4 regions of the Polaromonas aquatica genome follow, and region 4 is predicted to be linked to each of the others. Evidence: predicted binding sites of a transcription regulator. Region 4 holds the regulator's gene; each other region holds the start of a gene.

Region 1 (4,182 bases), on a different contig from region 4:
TCGTCGTCGTGGCGCAGCTGATCGGCGTGGCGCCAGGCCAGTTTGTCGCCATCGTGGCGTTTACCCAGCTTAGCGAAAGTTTCCAGCACGCCAATGTGCGCCTGTGGTTTGGCCGTATCGGCGAGCGGCTCTGGGTCAGCCCGCGTTTCCACCGGGTGCACCACAGCATAGGCATAGGACATGAGAGCCTGAAGAACGAGCAGACTGTCCTGGGCGGCCACAATTTTGGCGTGCTGCTGCCCTGGTGGGACATGCTATTCGGCACGGCCAACTTCCAGGAGCGCTACGACCCGACTGGCATCCGTGACCAGGTCGAGCAAAACCGCGATTACGGCCGCGGGTTCTGGTCGCAGCAGTGGACAGGCCTGAAGCGCTTGTTTGGTAAAGCCTGAGAATGGCCCCCACGCTCCCCACTGCGTGTGGTTCGCTGCCCCCCGAGGGGGCTAATTTTCCTTGGGGCGGCCCGGCGGAAAATTGTTTCGCTCGAAACGGATTTTTAATGGAGTTATCCTTCGGATCATGAGCAAACTCCTAGACTCCTTCTGGCGCGCAGCCATGTACTGCCTGCACCCCCGGGTGATTGCCCTGTCCGTCCTGCCGCTGGTCATCATGGCCGTGCTTTCGCTGGGGCTGGGCTACTTCTTCTGGGAAAGCGCAATCGCGGTGGTACGTGGCAACCTCGACAGCTACGAACTGGTGAACACCATGGTGCGCTGGCTGGAAGGCCTGGGCCTTTCCAATCTGAGGGTGGTGCTGGCGCCGGTGTTGCTGCTGTTCATGGCGATTCCCGTGATCGTGATCGCTTCGCTGCTGTTTGTGGCGATTTTCATGACGCCGGCCATGGTCGCCCTTGTGGCCGAGCGACGGTTTCCGCAACTGGAGCGTAAAAAGGGCGGCTCCATGCTGGCCAGCCTGTTCTGGTCCCTGGGCTCCACCTTGCTGGCCGTGATTGCGCTGTTGCTGTCGATTCCGCTGTGGCTGATTCCGCCGCTGATACTGATACTGCCGCCGCTGATCTGGGGCTGGCTGACCTATCGCGTGATGTCTTATGACGCGCTGGTGGACCACGCCAGCAGCGAAGAGCGCCAGCAGATTTTCAGGGAGCACCGCATCCAGCTGTTGAGCATAGGCGTGATTAGCGGCTACCTTGGCGCCGCACCCAGCCTGATCTGGGCCTCGGGCGCCATGTTTGTGGCGATGGCGCCTATCCTGGTGCCGGTTGCGATCTGGATCTACACGCTTGTGTTTGCCTTTTCATCGCTCTGGTTTGCCCATTACACCTTGTCGGCGCTGGAGCAGCTTCGCAAGAGAAATAGTGCCAAGGCCGACGACAGGACTGCGCCACCAGCTATTAAATCAATAGCGGATGAAACGCCTGCCATACCCGCGGTACCTGCTGCATCGGCAGAAACGCCACCCGGCCTGCAATCCTGAACCGGATATTTCCATCATGACCACCACTTTCGGCATCGTCATCATTGGTGATGAAATCCTTTCAGGCAAACGCGCAGACAAGCACCTGCCCAAGATCATTGAACTGCTGGGTGCGCGCGGCCTGCAACTGGCCTTTGCCGACTATGTGGGGGACGACCCGGACCGCATCACTGCCACGCTGGCCCGCGCTTTTGCCGGTGCGCGGGAGTGGGGTGATGTGGTGTTTTCCTGCGGAGGCATTGGTGCCACGCCGGACGATCACACCCGCCAGTGCGCGGCCAAGGCACTGGGGGTGGAACTGGCGCTGCACCCCGAGGCAAAAGCCCTGATTACCGAACGCATGAAAGACACGGCCAAAGAGCAGGGTGTGCCTTTTGATGCTGACCGGCATGACAACATCCACCGCCTCAACATGGGCGTGTTCCCGGTGGGCGCGCAGATCATTCCCAATCCCTACAACAAGATTCCAGGTTTTAGCTGCAAGGCGGGTGAGGGCGCGGTTCACTTTATGCCCGGGTTCCCCGTGATGGCCTGGCCGATGATGGAGTGGGTTCTGGACCACCAGTACGCCCATCTGCACCAAAAATCAGCCTACATCGAAAAATCCATCATCATTTTTGGGTCCATGGAAGCAACCCTGACGCCACTGATGCTGGACATCGAAGCGAGCTATCCGGGTGTCAAGGTGTTCAGCCTGCCCAGCGTGGATCACCCTGTTTACGGGCGCCATATCGAGCTGGGCGTCAAAGGCGTGCCCGATGCCGTCGCTGTCGCCTACCCGGCACTGCTGGCTGGCATCAAGCAGTTTGACTTCAAACTTGGCCCTGAATTGGTGCGTTAATAAATTGCACCAATAAGGTGCAATCAAAAATGCACCAAAACAAGGCTTATACGAGGCCGAGTTTTGGGCCAGGCCCATGGCACATGGGCTGTTGTCATCAAGCAGTGCTTCAATTTGACGGCACAATCAGGGGCGCGCCGGAAAGCTGAAAGAGTATTTTCTTTGGCACAAAAAGTGCATTCCCCATTTCCGAAGAGATTTTTTAACCACCATCCAGCAACAGGAGATTCTGATGGCAAAGACCGTCGCAGACGTCATGAAAATGGTCAAGGAAGACGAAGTCAAGTTTGTTGACTTCCGTTTTACCGACACCCGGGGCAAAGAGCAGCACGTGACCGTGCCGGTTTCCCATTTTGACGAAGACAAGTTCAATTCGGGCCACGCTTTTGACGGCTCATCGATTGCTGGCTGGAAGGGCATTGAAGCCTCGGACATGCAATTGATGCCTGACCCCAATACCGCCAACATCGATCCGTTCTTTGAAGAAACGACGATGATCCTGACGTGCGACGTGATCGACCCGGCCGACGGCAAAGCCTATGAGCGCGATCCGCGTTCGCTGGCCAAGCGCGCTGAATCCTACATGAAAGCCTCAGGCTTTGGCGATACGGCTTACTTCGGTCCAGAGCCGGAGTTCTTCGTGTTCGACAACGTTCGCTGGCAAAACGACATGTCGGGCTGCTTCGTCAAGATCGGCTCCGAAGAAGCCGCCTGGAACACCGGCAAGGAATACGAGCACGGCAACAGCGGCCACCGTCCTGCTGTCAAGGGCGGTTATTTCCCGGTTCCGCCAGTGGACAGTTTCCAGGACATGCGCTCCGAGATGTGCCTGGTGCTTGAAGCCCTGGGCATTCCTGTCGAAGTGCATCACCACGAAGTCGCCAACGCCGGCCAGATGGAGCTCGGCACCCGTTTCAGCACGCTGATCCAGCGCGCTGACTGGGTACAGCTGCAAAAATACGTGATCCACAACGTGGCCCACGCTTACGGCAAAACGGCAACCTTCATGCCCAAGCCCATTGTTGGCGACAACGGTTCCGGCATGCACGTTCACCAGTCGGTCTGGAAAGACGGCAAAAACCTGTTCGCCGGCGACGGTTATGCAGGCCTGTCTGATTTCGCTCTGTATTACATAGGCGGCATCATCAAGCACGCCCGTGCACTGAATGCCATCACCAACCCCGGCACCAACAGCTACAAGCGCCTGGTTCCTGGTTTTGAGGCACCGGTCAAACTGGCTTATTCAGCCAAAAACCGCTCGGCTTCCATCCGTATTCCTTACGTGGCAAATCCCAAGGGCCGCCGCGTCGAGGCACGCTTCCCGGATCCACTGATGAATCCGTACCTCGGCTTCTCGGCTCTGCTGATGGCTGGCCTGGACGGCGTTGAAAACAAGATCCATCCGGGCGAAGCCGCCAGCAAGGACTTGTACCATCTGCCACCGGAAGAGGACGCAAAAATCCCGACCGTCTGCCACAGCCTGGACCAGGCGCTGGACTGCCTCGACGCCGACCGTGCCTTCCTGACCAAGGGTGGCGTCTTTACCGATTCGTACATCGACGCTTACATCGAGCTCAAGATGCAGGAAGTCACGCGCATGCGCATGGCGACCCATCCGGCCGAATTCGACATGTACTACTCGCTGTAAAAAGCACAGGGGCGTTCCACCGATGTAGGCTTTGCTTACATGGTGTGGCCAAAAAAGGACGGCATTTGCCGTCCTTTTTTCATGGTGGACCTGCCTTGAATACCCTTATTTTGAATTTGGTGGTCTTTGCAGCATACTGTCAGGCCCTTCCAGCCTCGACCGGCGCAGGGTCAATGTATGAATCAAGTTTTATTGTTTTCCAGATGTTCCTTGTTGCTGGCTTTGCTGGCGTTGGCCGGCTTGCCTGCCATGGCCCAGG
Region 2 (4,182 bases), on a different contig from region 4:
CTTGAGCTGCGACACGACCACAAAAATCGCCGTGGCCGCCACCGCCATCCCGTAATTGGGAAAGACATATTCATAAGCGGCCAGGTACATCTGGTTCGGGTCCACCGCCCGCTCTACCGGCACCATGTTTGAAATCGCCAGGTAAGCCAGCAGCGCCCCGCCCAGCATCTTGACCACGCCAAGCAAAACCCAGCCCGGCCCGCCCGCCAGCACACTGCCCCACCAGCGCCAGCGATTGCTTGTGGTTTGCACCGGCATGAAGCGCAGGTAATCAGCCTGCTCTCCCATCTGGGTAATCAGGGCAATGCCCACCGTCAAGGCAGCACCAAACAAGTGCAAATCAAAGCCAGTTGCGCCACCTTTTTCACCTGCATAGTGCAGAACGCCGGAAAAAGCACCAGGATCGCGCACAAGCACATAGGCAAAGGGCACGACCAGCATCACCAGCCACAGGGGCTGTGTCCAGACCTGCAGGCGGCTGATGGCGGACACGCCGTGTGTGACCAACGGGATCACCACCAGCGCACAGATCAGGTAGCCCCAACTGGGCGGGATGTTCAGCGCCAGCTCCAGTGCATACGCCATGACGGCAGCTTCAAGCGCAAAAAAGATGAAGGTGAAGGAGGCGTAGATCAGCGAGGTCAGCGTGGAGCCTATGTAGCCAAAACCCGCGCCGCGCGTCAGCAAATCCATGTCCACGCCGTAACGCGCGGCGTAAACGCTGATGGGCAGGCCGGCCAGGAAAATGATCAGCCCGGTCGCCACAATCGCCCAGAAGGCATTGGTAAAACCGTACTTCACCAGCAGGGTAGCGCCCACGGCTTCCAGGATCAGGAAGGAGGCCGCGCCAAAGGCCGTGTTGGCGACACGCCATTCGGACCATTTGCGAAAACGCTGCGGCGTAAAACGCAGCGCGTAGTCCTCCATGGTCTCGCTGGCCACCCAGCTGTTGTAGTCGCGCCTGACCTTGATGATGCGCTGCACCGCCACATCGGGAGCGTCCGGGCCGACACTCTCCCTGCCTGCCGGGGCCGCACTGGCGGGCAGGTTGCCGGATGGCGCTGTTGTGTCGGTCAAGGCGTGCAATGAAGTGAATGAGAGCTTCACTGCAGTTTCTGTGCCACGGCCAGAGCGGCCAAACCCGTCATCCCCAGAGATATCCTGCGATCCGGTTTGCTATAAAAACAATAGCTGGTTGCGCTTGTATTCAGGCGGCCACGGCCTGTTTTTCTTTAAAAAATGCCGTTTTCTGGCGTTATGGCGGCGCTGTGCAGGCTCCGAGAGGCCTTTTTGGGCTTAAAAACCGCCTGAAAAGCCCAAATACATGCATCAAAAAGGCCTGTAGCCCAATGGGTATGCGCGCAGCAAGCTATGTTTTATATAGCATCCAAAATGCCAAAGCATGCCCCCACCGGACCGGGATAAGATGGAATTGAATGGCACCGTTCTTGCTGCCGGACAGTAGCAAAACCGGTTGCCGGCCTCCCGGCATTCCAGAGAAGACATCCCAAAGAAGCGCCCATGGAACTGACCCCCAGAGAAAAAGACAAGCTGCTGATTTTTACGGCGGCACTGCTGGCCGAACGCCGCCAGGCGCGTGGCCTCAAGCTCAACTACCCGGAGGCCGTTGCGCTGATCAGCGCCGCCGTGATGGAGGGCGCACGCGACGGCAAAACCGTGGCCCAGCTGATGAGCGAAGGCCGGACCATCCTGACCCGCGCCGACGTCATGGACGGCATTGCAGAAATGATCCCGGACATCCAGGTCGAAGCCACCTTTCCCGATGGCACCAAGCTGGTCACCGTGCACCAGCCGATCATATGAATCCCCCCGAAGCGCCTTCGGCGCCTCCCCCCAGGGGGCGCCACCTGCGGCCCGGCGAAGCCGGTTCCGCGATGGCCCTGGAATGAATCCGCTCGTACAACCACGGAGATCTACAAAATGACTTCTCGCAACCTTCGAATTCTTGCTGCTATCGCTGGCCTTGTGCCTGTATTGGCGTTAGCCCACACCGGCGCGGACGGCCATGCCCACCCGGGTTTTATGAGTGGTTTGGTGCATCCTTTTACCGGCTTCGACCATTTGGCCGTCATGTTGTCCGTAGGTTTGTGGAGCGCACTGGCCGCGCGCCGCGCCGGTCCCGGCATGCTCTGGGGGCCGCTTGGCTTTGCGGCCATGTTGCTGGTTGGCGCCATGCTGGGCCTGCAAGGCGTGCAGCTTCCTGCGGTTGAACCCATGATTGCAGCATCGCTGCTGGTTACCGGCCTGCTGGTCATCACGCGCTGGCGCATGCCGGGTGTTGCAGCCGCGCTGCTGGTCGGCGTATTTGCGATCTTTCATGGCCTGGCGCATGGCTACGAACTGGCAGGCAGCACCGATGCAGCCGCCACGCTGGCAGGCATGCTGGCAGCCACCGTCCTGCTGCACGCCACCGGCCTGGCCTTGGGCTGGGCATTACGCCACGCCAACGTCTGGGTGCCGCGTCTTGCCGGTGCGGGCGTTGCCGCGTTTGGCGTCACGCTGCTCACCCAACTGGCTTGAGGCAAGGCCATGATCCCTGGCGAATTGCTGACCGACGGCCCCGAGCACATCCTCAACGCAGGCCGGCGCACCCTGACGCTGGTGGTGCAGAACACCTCCGACCGGCCCATACAGGTGGGCTCGCATTACCACTTTGCGGAAACCAATGCGGCGCTGGGTTTTGAACGCGATGCCGCACGTGGCATGCGGCTCAATATCGCGTCGGGCACGGCGGTCCGCTTCGAGCCCGGCCAGCAGCGCACGGTTGAGCTGGTGGACTTTGCCGGCGAGCGAATAATTTATGGCTTTCGCGGCCTTGTTCAAGGAAAGTTATAAATGGCAACGATTGGCAGACGCGCCTACGCCGAAATGTTCGGCCCCACCGTCGGCGACCGCCTGCGGCTGGCCGACACCGACCTGATGATTGAGGTCGAGGCCGACTACACCCTGCGCGCCGGCAGTTACGGCGAAGAGGTGAAGTTCGGCGGCGGCAAAACCATACGCGACGGCATGGCGCAGTCGCAGCAAACCCGGGCGCAAGGCGCCATGGACTGCGTGATGACCAATGCGCTCATCATCGACCATTGGGGCATCGTGAAAGCCGATATAGGCCTCAAGGACGGCCGCATCGCCGCCATAGGCAAGGCCGGCAACCCGGATGTGCAGGCCGGCGTGGACATCGTCATCGGCCCCGGCACCGAGATCATCAGTTGCGAGGGCATGATAGTCACCGCGGGCGGCATAGACTCGCACATCCACTTCATCTGCCCGCAGCAGATTGAAGAAGCACTGGCGGCCGGCATCACCACCATGCTGGGCGGCGGCACCGGCCCGGCTACAGGTACCTTTGCGACTACCTGCACACCCGGCCCGTGGAACATAGAACGCATGCTGCAGGCCGCAGACGCCTTCCCGATGAACCTTGGTTTTCTGGGCAAGGGCAACGCCAGCCTGCCCGCCGCCTTGCATGAGCAGATCAATGCCGGCGTCATAGGCCTGAAGCTGCACGAAGACTGGGGCACGACCCCGGCCGCCATCAGCAACTGCCTGGATGTGGCCGAGGAAACCGATACCCAGGTGGCGATCCACAGCGACACCCTCAATGAATCGGGTTTTGTCGAGAACACGATTGCTGCAACCAAGGGCCGGGCGCTCTGCGCCTTTCATACCGAAGGCGCGGGCGGCGGCCATGCACCGGATATTTTGCGGGTTGTAGGTGAGGCCAACTTCCTGCCCTCGTCCACCAACCCGACCATGCCCTACACCGTCAACACGCTGGACGAACACGTGGACATGCTGATGGTGTGCCACCACCTGCACGCATCCATCCCCGAAGACCTGGCCTTTGCCGAAAGCCGCATCCGCAAGGAAACGATAGCCGCCGAAGACATACTGCACGACCTGGGCGCCATCAGCATGATGAGCTCCGACAGCCAGGCCATGGGCCGCGTCGGCGAGGTCATCATCCGCACCTGGCAGACCGCGCACAAGATGAAACAGCAGCGCGGCTGGCTCGCCCCGTCCTCCGTTAGCGCTGAGCCTGGCCTTCGACAAGCTCAGGCTGATCGGGATTCCCGCAACGACAACTTCCGCGTCAAACGCTACATCAGCAAATACACCATCAACCCGGCGATTGCCCACGGCATCTCGCACGAAGTCGGC
Region 3 (4,182 bases), on a different contig from region 4:
TCATGACTTATTGGCCCCCACGTTCGCTCGCTTCGCGTAACTCTCTGCCCCCCCGAGGGGGCTGGCCTTGCTTGGGGCGGCCCGGCGCTGCGGCCGCCCTGTCCTCATGTTGTGTCAATGGGTAGCAGGCACAAGAAACTCGCGGCTCAGGTGCGCGCCCAGCTCGTTCACACGGTCCAGGAACTGCGTGAGGAAGGCATGCAGGCCGTTGGCCAGGATTTCGTCTATGCGTGCGTACTGCAGGTCCGAGCGCAGCTTGCCGGCGCGGCGCAGTGTTTCGCTGGATGGGTCGCTGGTCACCATGGCTAGGTTGCTCATGACCTCGTTGAGGCAGCCCAGCAGCGAGCGCGGCATGTCGGGGCGCAGGATCAGCAGCTCGGCCACACGCTCGGGTTTGATGACATCGCGGTAGACCTTGCGATACACCTCAAAACCTGAAACGCTGCGCAGGATGGCGCTCCAGTGGTAGAAGTCAAACTCCTGGTCTTTCGCATGGGTCACGCCCAGGAAGTCGTTCTTGACGGCATGGAACTTCACGTCCACCAGCCGCGCCGTGTTGTCGGCCCGCTCCAGGAAAGTTCCCAGGCGCAAGAAGTGAAAGGCTTCGTCCTGCAGCATGGTGCCCGCAGTAACACCGCGGGACAGGTGCGAGCGAAACTTGACCCACTCAAAAAACTGCCCGGGATCGCGCTCGAAGTCGCCGCTGCGCAACATGCGCATGACCTCCAGATAAGTCTGGTTCTCGGTCTCCCAGACTTCGGTGGTCAGCGTGCCGCGAACGGCGCGGGCGTTTTCGCGCGCGTTTTTCAGGCATGAGACGATGCTTGAGGCGTTTTTCTCGTCGCGCACCATGAAGTCCATCACATTGCGCGGGGAAATGGCCTCGCCGTATTTGGCGGTGTAGGCGGGTTTGAGCTCGCTGATGCTGAGCAGGCCTTCCCAGCCAGCCAGCGCTTCGCTGGCCGACTGCGGCAGCAGGGATGTCTGGTAATTCACATCCAGCATACGGGCGGTGTTTTCGGCCCGCTCGGTATAGCGGGACATCCAGAATAAATGGTCAGCAGTACGTGACAGCATGATTAAACTCCTGCGCGTTGGGATTGCGACTGGGACTGCAGGGGCGCCGCAGCACCGGCTTCCAGAATCCATGTGTCCTTGGTACCGCCACCCTGTGAAGAATTGACGACCAGCGAGCCGTCCTTCAGCGCCACGCGCGTCAGGCCGCCGGGCACCATCTGCACCTCCTTGCCGCTGAGCACAAAAGGCCGCAAATCGATGTGGCGCGGAGCGATGCCACTGTCCACATAGGTCGGGCAGGTCGACAGGCTGAGCGTAGGCTGGGCGATATAACCCGAGGGATTGGCCAGCAGGGCCGCGCGGAATTCCTCGATCTCGGCCTTGGTCGATGCCGGGCCGACCAGCATGCCATAACCGCCGGCGCCATGCACTTCCTTGACGACCAGGTCTTTCAGGTTGGCCAGGGTGTACTTCAGGTCCTCTGGGTTTCGGCACATGTAGGTCGGCACATTTTTCAGGATCGGTTTTTCGCCCAGATAAAACTCGATCATCCTGGGCACATAGGGGTAGATGGACTTGTCGTCGGCCACGCCGGTGCCTATGGCATTGCAAAGGGCCACATTCCCGCTGCGATACACATTGAGCAGGCCGGCACAGCCCAAGGTCGAGCTTGGGCGGAAAGCCAGCGGGTCCAGGAAGTCATCGTCCACGCGGCGGTAAATCACGTCCACACGTTTGGGCCCGCGTGTGGTCCGCATGTAAACAAAGTTGTCCTTGACAAACAGGTCCTGGCCTTCGACCAGCTCAACCCCCATCTGCTGCGCCAGAAACGCATGCTCAAAATACGCCGAGTTGTACATGCCCGGTGTCAGCACCACCACGGTGGGATCGGCGGTGGCCGGCGGTGCCGAGGCGCGCAGGGTTTCAAGCAGCAGGTCGGGGTAATGGGCCACCGGGGCGACGCGGTTTTCACTGAACAGCTCGGGGAAAAGCCGCATCATCATCTTGCGGTCTTCCAGCATGTAACTCACGCCGCTGGGCACCCGCAAGTTGTCTTCCAGCACGTAGTACTCGCCGGCCCCGCTGGCATCGGGCGCACGAACGATATCGATGCCGCTGATGTGCGAGTAAATATTGCCGGGCACATCCACGCCCATCATCTCGGGGCGGAACTGCGCATTCTGGAAGATCTGCTCGGACGGAATCACGCCGGCCTTGAGGATATCCTGCCCGTGGTAGATGTCGTGGATAAAGCGGTTAAGCGCGGTAACGCGTTGCACCAGGCCTTTTTCCATGCTGGCCCATTCGTGCGCGGGGATGATGCGGGGAATCAGGTCAAACGGGATCAGGCGCTCCGTGCCCGAGCCGTCCTCGTCTTTCGCGCCATAGACGGCAAAGGTAATGCCGACTCGGCGAAATATCATCTCGGCTTCCGCCCGCCGTGCCTGCATGGTCTCAAGTGGCTGGCGCGACAGCCAGTTGCAGTAGCCCTGGTAATGCGCCCGTACGCTCTCGGCACTCACGTTCATTTCGTCAAACATCGGTCGGCTCATAAGCTTTATCTCCGGCTGCGTTCATGGCATTGTTGTGTCTCTAGCTTAGCAAGTTATGCGCCAAGGGTTTGTCCTTAAGGGATTTTTAACCCTTTGTGCCGCCCAGAAAGTTCTGATCCGGGTCAGGGAGGGCTATCAAGACGGTGATGCCAATAACGCAAACCCCGCTGGCGCTGGCAAAGCACCTGGCCGGGGTCGGCGCTGCGCCAGCTTGCAGCGCCGCAGGCAGGTGACTTGAGCACGCTGATGCCGCGTTCACGGTAACGCTCCAGCACGGATTCCACCGGGTGCCCGAAGCGGTTCCGGTACCCGGCCTGCGCCAGCGCGAATTGCGGTTTCACCTGATCCAGGAATACACCGCTTGATGAGGTTTTACTGCCGTGATGGGGTACCAGCAGAAAGTCGGCTTTCAGCTTTTCCCTTAACGCAGGATCACTCACCAGCCTTGACTCCTGTGGGGCTTCAAGGTCACCGACCAGCAGTGCGGTCTGCGCGCCGTTGGAAATGCGCAGCACACAACTCAAGGTGTTGGGCTTGCCAGTGCCCTCGTAGTCGGCTGCCACCGGATGCAGTACCTCAAAATCCACCGCATCCCAACGCCAGCGCTGGCCCGCCGCACAGCGGGTGGATTGGCGTATCGCCTGCAGTTCATGGTCGTCTTCAATCGAGCTGAGCAGCCGGGCCTGCGGCTGCATGGCCAGGACCGCAGGCGCGCCGCCTATATGGTCGCTGTCCCGGTGGCTGAGCATCAGCAGGTCTATACGTTCGCCCAGGGCCCGCAACAAGGGCACGAGTACCCTGTGACCGGCATCGCTTTCACGCGAGAACCGCGGGCCGGTGTCGTAGACCAGGCTGTGGCCGGCGGTGCGCACAATCACCGCGTTCCCCTGGCCAATGTCAGCGCCCAGCACGTCAAAATGCCCGATGGCCGGACGCACGGGCGACCACAGCAGCACGGGCAGCAAAAGCGGCACACCCAGCGCCCGCCAGTGCCATGGCAAACGCATGGCCAGCAGCGCGCCCCCAGCCACGCCGGCAAGCGCGCACCACAGTGGCGCGGCGGCCACACTGATGGAGGCCAAAGGCCAGCTCGCCAGCCATTGCAGGAAAAGCGTCAACAGGCTCACGGCCCACGCCGCAGCGTCCCAGACCGGCGACAAAAACACCCCTAACATCGCCAGCGGCGTAACCAGCAAGGTCACCCACGGAATCGCCACCGCATTCGCCAGCAGGCCGACCAGCGAGACCTGGTTAAACAGCAGCAGGGACAAGGGCGTGAGCGCAAGCGTGACCACCCATTGCTCACGCGCGGCGCCAAGCAGCCCGGCAACGGGTTTTGACAGCCAGGACCGCGATTTTTCTGCTTTTTTTGAATCAATAGTGCCCTCAGCCCCCGTACTACCTGAGCGACCAGCTCCTGAATCTGTAGCAAGATAGCCCCCACGTTCGTTCGCTTCGCGTAACGCCCTGCCCCCCGAGGGGGCTTTTTTGCCTTGGGGCGGCCCGGCGGCAAAAAGCACACCTACGGCAACAAACGACAGCCAGAAGCCAGCCTGCATCAGTGCCCACGGGTCCAGCGCCACCACGACCGCCATGGCCAGCAACCACACGA
Region 4 (4,182 bases):
CTTGAGACAAACCCGCCCTGATCCGGCGGGTTTTTTATTTGCAAAGCCCGGCATCGGGTCCTGAATAAGCGGCTTTCGCCAGCTTGGGTGGCTACAATCAAGCCAACCTTCACGCAGCAAGATTCGTGCCTTTATGAAATACCCCACCTATTTAATGGCTGTCGCCGCGGCCGTCATTGCGCTGGCCGTGTTCCCGGCCGCCGCTGAGCAGGCCGACCGGGACATGCCGATGAACGCCGAGTCCGACGCCTTGCGGTACGACGACCTGAAACAAACCAGCGTGTTTACCGGCAACGTGGTCATTACCAAGGGTACAACCATCATTCGCGGCGAACGGGTTGACGTCACCCAGGACCCGGAGGGCTACCAGAAGGCCATCGTGATCGCCGCCCCGGGCAAGCTGGCTTTTTACCGCAAAAAGCGCGACGGGCTGGACGAGTTCATCGAAGGCGAGTCCGAACGCATCGAGTACGACAGCCGGCCCGATGTCGTCAAATTCATCCGCAACGCCGTGCTGCGCCGTTACAACGGCGCCGTGCTGGCGGATGAGTCCACCGGCTCCCAGATCAATTACGACAACGTCACGGATGTGTTCACGGTTGATGGCGGCCCGCAAAACCGCTCCGCCACCAACCCCAGCGGCCGTGTCCGCGCCCTGCTGTCGCCGCGCAGCAAGGCTTCTGCAGCCGGCGGCACCGCAACGCCTGCTCCTCCGGCCGCCGGGCCATCGCCCAGCCTGCGCCCCAGCCCGGCGCTGGGCTCCGAGAAGAATTAAGGCCGCCATGGAATTGCGTACTTCGAACGCTGAAACAGAACAGTTTGTGGTGGATGCGGCGGCGTCGGCGCCCGGCGAGCCGCCCAGCCGCCTGATCGCCACCGGCCTGCAAAAGTCATACGGCAGCCGCAAGGTGGTGAAGGATGTGTCGCTGGCCGTGCAAAGCGGTGAGGTCGTGGGCTTGCTGGGCCCCAATGGCGCGGGCAAGACCACTTCGTTTTACATGATCGTCGGCCTGGTTCGCGCCGATGCAGGCGAGATCACGATTGACGGCAACTCGGTGGAGCACATGCCGATTCACCGCCGCGCGCGCCTGGGCCTGAGTTATCTGCCGCAGGAAGCCTCGATTTTTCGCAAGCTCTCGGTGCAGGACAACGTGCGTGCCGTGCTGGAGCTGCAGCATGACAGTGCGGGCAAACCACTGGGCCAGGCCGACATCGAGCAGCGCCTTGACGCGCTGCTCAAGGACTTGCGGGTCGACCATTTGCGCGACTCGCCGGCGCTGGCCCTGTCCGGCGGTGAGCGCCGCCGGGTCGAGATCGCGCGGGCGCTGGCGACCCAGCCGCGCTTTATCCTGCTGGACGAGCCTTTTGCGGGCATCGACCCGATTGCGGTGATCGAGATCCAGCGCATCATCGGTTTCCTGAAGTCGCGCGGCATAGGCGTGCTCATCACCGACCACAACGTCCGCGAGACGCTGGGCATTTGCGACCACGCCTTCATCATCAGTGATGGGCATGTGCTGGCCAAAGGCACGCCTTCGGAGATCGTCAACAACGCCGATGTGCGCCGTGTCTATCTCGGTGAGCATTTCAGGATGTAATGACTCCCCCCCGTTGTCGCTCACTTCGTGTAGCTCCCTCCCCCCTCAGGGGGCTGCGCCTGCGGCCCGGCAAAGCCGGTTCCGCGGCCCATGCTTGTGAATTAGCTCCCTTCCGTGGCGCGCTCACTTCGTCCTACCGTGGGCGCCCGGAACTGTCGTGAAACAGGGTCTTTCGCTACGCGTCTCGCAGCATCTGGCGCTGACGCCGCAGTTGCAGCAGTCGATCCGCCTGCTGCAGCTCTCCACGCTTGAGCTGAGCCAGGAAGTCGAGCAGATGCTCGATGAAAACCCTTTCCTGGAAGTCACGGAGGAAGCCGCGCCGCGTGAAGAGTTTGGCCTGGACCACACCAACACGCCGGTCAGCCAGGACAACCAGGAGTTTGAGTCTGCTATGGAATCGATAGCTGGTGGTGCGCATGAAACGGCGGCCACAAGCCAGAACGACTCCGAAACCACGGCCGAGATCAGCTCCGAGGCCAAACTGGAGGAAAGCTGGGACGGTGACGGCAGCGTGGAGTCCGCGCCTGACGACAGCGAATGGGGCGGCGATGCATTGCCGCGCAAGAGCAATTCCGACGACAGCGATGCCGAGGCCTCGGACCTGGCGCACGGCCATGAGTCGCTGCAGGACCACCTGCACCGGCAGGCCCTTGGCCTGCGGCTGTCGGAAGACGATCGTGCGGCGCTGCATTTCCTGATCGAGTCGCTCAACGATGACGGCTATCTTGAAGACAGCCTGGCTTCGCTGGCCAGCGGTCTTGCGGGCGACGACCTCGAACAGGCCGAAGAGCTGGAGCAGCATTTCGCCATGGCGCTGAACCTCCTGCACCACATGGAGCCTGCCGGCGTAGGCGCGCGCAACCTGGCCGAGTGCCTGGGCCTGCAACTGCTTGACTGCAAGGATGGCGACGAAACCCGGGCCGCGATGGCCATGTGCCGGCAGCCGATGGAGCTGCTGGCCAAGCGCGACGTGAAGCGCCTGTCGCAGCTGTGCGGTTTTCCCGATACGGTCATCAAGGGCGCGATCGCCCTGATTGGCAGGCTGGATCCCAAGCCCGGGCGCCGTTTTGTGAATGTCGAGCGAAACCTTGTCGTGCCTGACGTCATCGTGGTCAAGTCCGGCCGGGGCTTCAAGGTCACGCTCAACGGCGACGTCATGCCGCGCCTGCGCGTGCACGACATTTACGCGAATGCGCTGAAGCAGCACAAGGGCCAGAACGGCCAGGCACTGCAGCAGCGCCTGCAGGAAGCACGCTGGTTCATCAAGAACATCCAGCAGCGTTTTGACACCATACTGCGCGTCAGCACTGCCATCGTCGAGCGGCAAAAGAACTTTTTCACGCACGGCGAGCTGGCCATGCGCCCGCTGGTGCTGCGCGAGATCGCCGACGAGCTGGGCCTGCACGAGTCCACCATCTCGCGCGTGACGACGGCCAAATACATGAGCACGCCCTTCGGCACCTTTGAGCTCAAGTATTTCTTTGGCTCAGCCCTGGGCACCGAGACCGGCGGCAATGCCTCCAGCACGGCGGTGCGTGCGCTGATCAAGCAGTTCGTCACATCCGAGAGCAGCAACAAACCGCTCAGCGACAACCAGATTTCCGAAATGCTCAAGGAGCAGGGCATCGAATGCGCCCGCCGCACCGTGGCCAAATACCGCGAAGCCCTGCGCATTGCACCTGCCAGCCTGCGCAAATCCCTGTGAATATGGCCCCCACGTTCGCGCACTGCGTGTCGCTCTCTGCACCTTGCAGGCCGCCGCTCGCCAGAGGCTTCGCTTCTGTCGCCTGTCCAAACCTGCTCAAGCAGGTTTGGAGCCGCAGGCTCCAGCCCCGAGGGGGCCGCTGCGCCTGCGGTCTGGCCAAGCCAGTCCCGCGGCCCCTGTTTGAAAAGAGTATGGTTTGATACGCCCCAAGGGCAACCCATAATTTATGAATCAACTTCAATTATTTTTGCCCTGCGCCGCCGGCGTCGAGGCCTTGCTGGCCAGCGAAGTCCAGCGTGTCACCGGCATCCAGGGCAAAGCCTGGCGCGCCGGCGTGCAACTGCAAGGCTCATGGCGCGACGCCTTGCAGCTCAACCTGCACAGCCGCCTGGCGCAGCGTGTGCTGATCGAGCTGCAGCACAACCAGTACCGCAGCGAGCAGGACCTGTACAACGCGGCAGCCAATGTTGCCTGGGAAATCTGGTTCACGCCGAAGCAGACCTTCAAGGTCGAGATCACCGCGCAGCACAGCCCGCTGACCAGCCTGAACTTTGCGGCGCTCAAGATCAAGGACGCGATTGCCGACCGCTTTCGCACCAAGTTCGATGTGCGTCCCGATGTGGACACGCGCTGGCCCGATGTTCGCGTTTATGTGCACCTGACCACCGACACCGTCACCATCTACATAGACACCTCGGGTGAGCCGCTGTTCAAGCGCGGCTGGCGCGAGGACAAGGGCGACGCCCCGCTGAAAGAAACCCTGGCCGCCGCCATGATCGCCGCCAGCGGCTGGGACCAGTTGTGCAAGGACGGCGTGCCGCTGTATGACCCGTGCTGCGGCTCCGGCACGATTGCGATAGAGGCCGCGCAGATCGCCTG

Evidence for each region. Region 4 encodes sigma-54, which starts transcription at its own class of promoters, with help from an activator protein. Its sites were predicted from a motif close to TGGCANGNAANCTGCTTT; they were not measured.
Region 1: the regulator sigma-54 is predicted to act here: its motif matches at 2,439-2,456, upstream of glnA (type I glutamate--ammonia ligase).
Region 2: the regulator sigma-54 is predicted to act here: its motif matches at 1,438-1,455, upstream of ACFQND_RS21050 (urease subunit gamma).
Region 3: the regulator sigma-54 is predicted to act here: its motif matches at 2,616-2,633, upstream of ACFQND_RS03560 (circularly permuted type 2 ATP-grasp protein).

What each region holds. Positions count from the first base shown of each region.
Region 1 covers NZ_JBHSRS010000005.1:81,534-85,715, forward strand. The annotation lists gene ACFQND_RS02665 (sterol desaturase family protein) at 1-392, shown strand, start outside; gene ACFQND_RS02670 (EI24 domain-containing protein) at 520-1,434, shown strand; gene ACFQND_RS02675 (competence/damage-inducible protein A) at 1,451-2,275, shown strand; gene glnA (type I glutamate--ammonia ligase) at 2,508-3,923, shown strand; gene ACFQND_RS02685 (hypothetical protein) at 4,101-4,182, shown strand, end outside.
Region 2 covers NZ_JBHSRS010000083.1:406,716-410,897, forward strand. The annotation lists gene ACFQND_RS21045 (hybrid sensor histidine kinase/response regulator) at 1-1,047, opposite strand, end outside; gene ACFQND_RS21050 (urease subunit gamma) at 1,522-1,824, shown strand; gene ACFQND_RS21055 (HupE/UreJ family protein) at 1,942-2,541, shown strand; gene ACFQND_RS21060 (urease subunit beta) at 2,551-2,856, shown strand; gene ureC (urease subunit alpha) at 2,857-4,182, shown strand, end outside.
Region 3 covers NZ_JBHSRS010000005.1:266,750-270,931, reverse strand. The annotation lists gene ACFQND_RS03570 (transglutaminase family protein) at 1-4, opposite strand, end outside; gene ACFQND_RS03565 (alpha-E domain-containing protein) at 115-1,077, opposite strand; gene ACFQND_RS03560 (circularly permuted type 2 ATP-grasp protein) at 1,080-2,570, opposite strand; gene ACFQND_RS03555 (DNA internalization-related competence protein ComEC/Rec2) at 2,693-4,182, opposite strand, start outside.
Region 4 covers NZ_JBHSRS010000018.1:179,268-183,449, reverse strand. The annotation lists gene lptA (lipopolysaccharide transport periplasmic protein LptA) at 134-775, shown strand; gene lptB (LPS export ABC transporter ATP-binding protein) at 783-1,598, shown strand; gene ACFQND_RS09305 (RNA polymerase factor sigma-54) at 1,756-3,303, shown strand; gene ACFQND_RS09300 (THUMP domain-containing class I SAM-dependent RNA methyltransferase) at 3,530-4,182, shown strand, end outside.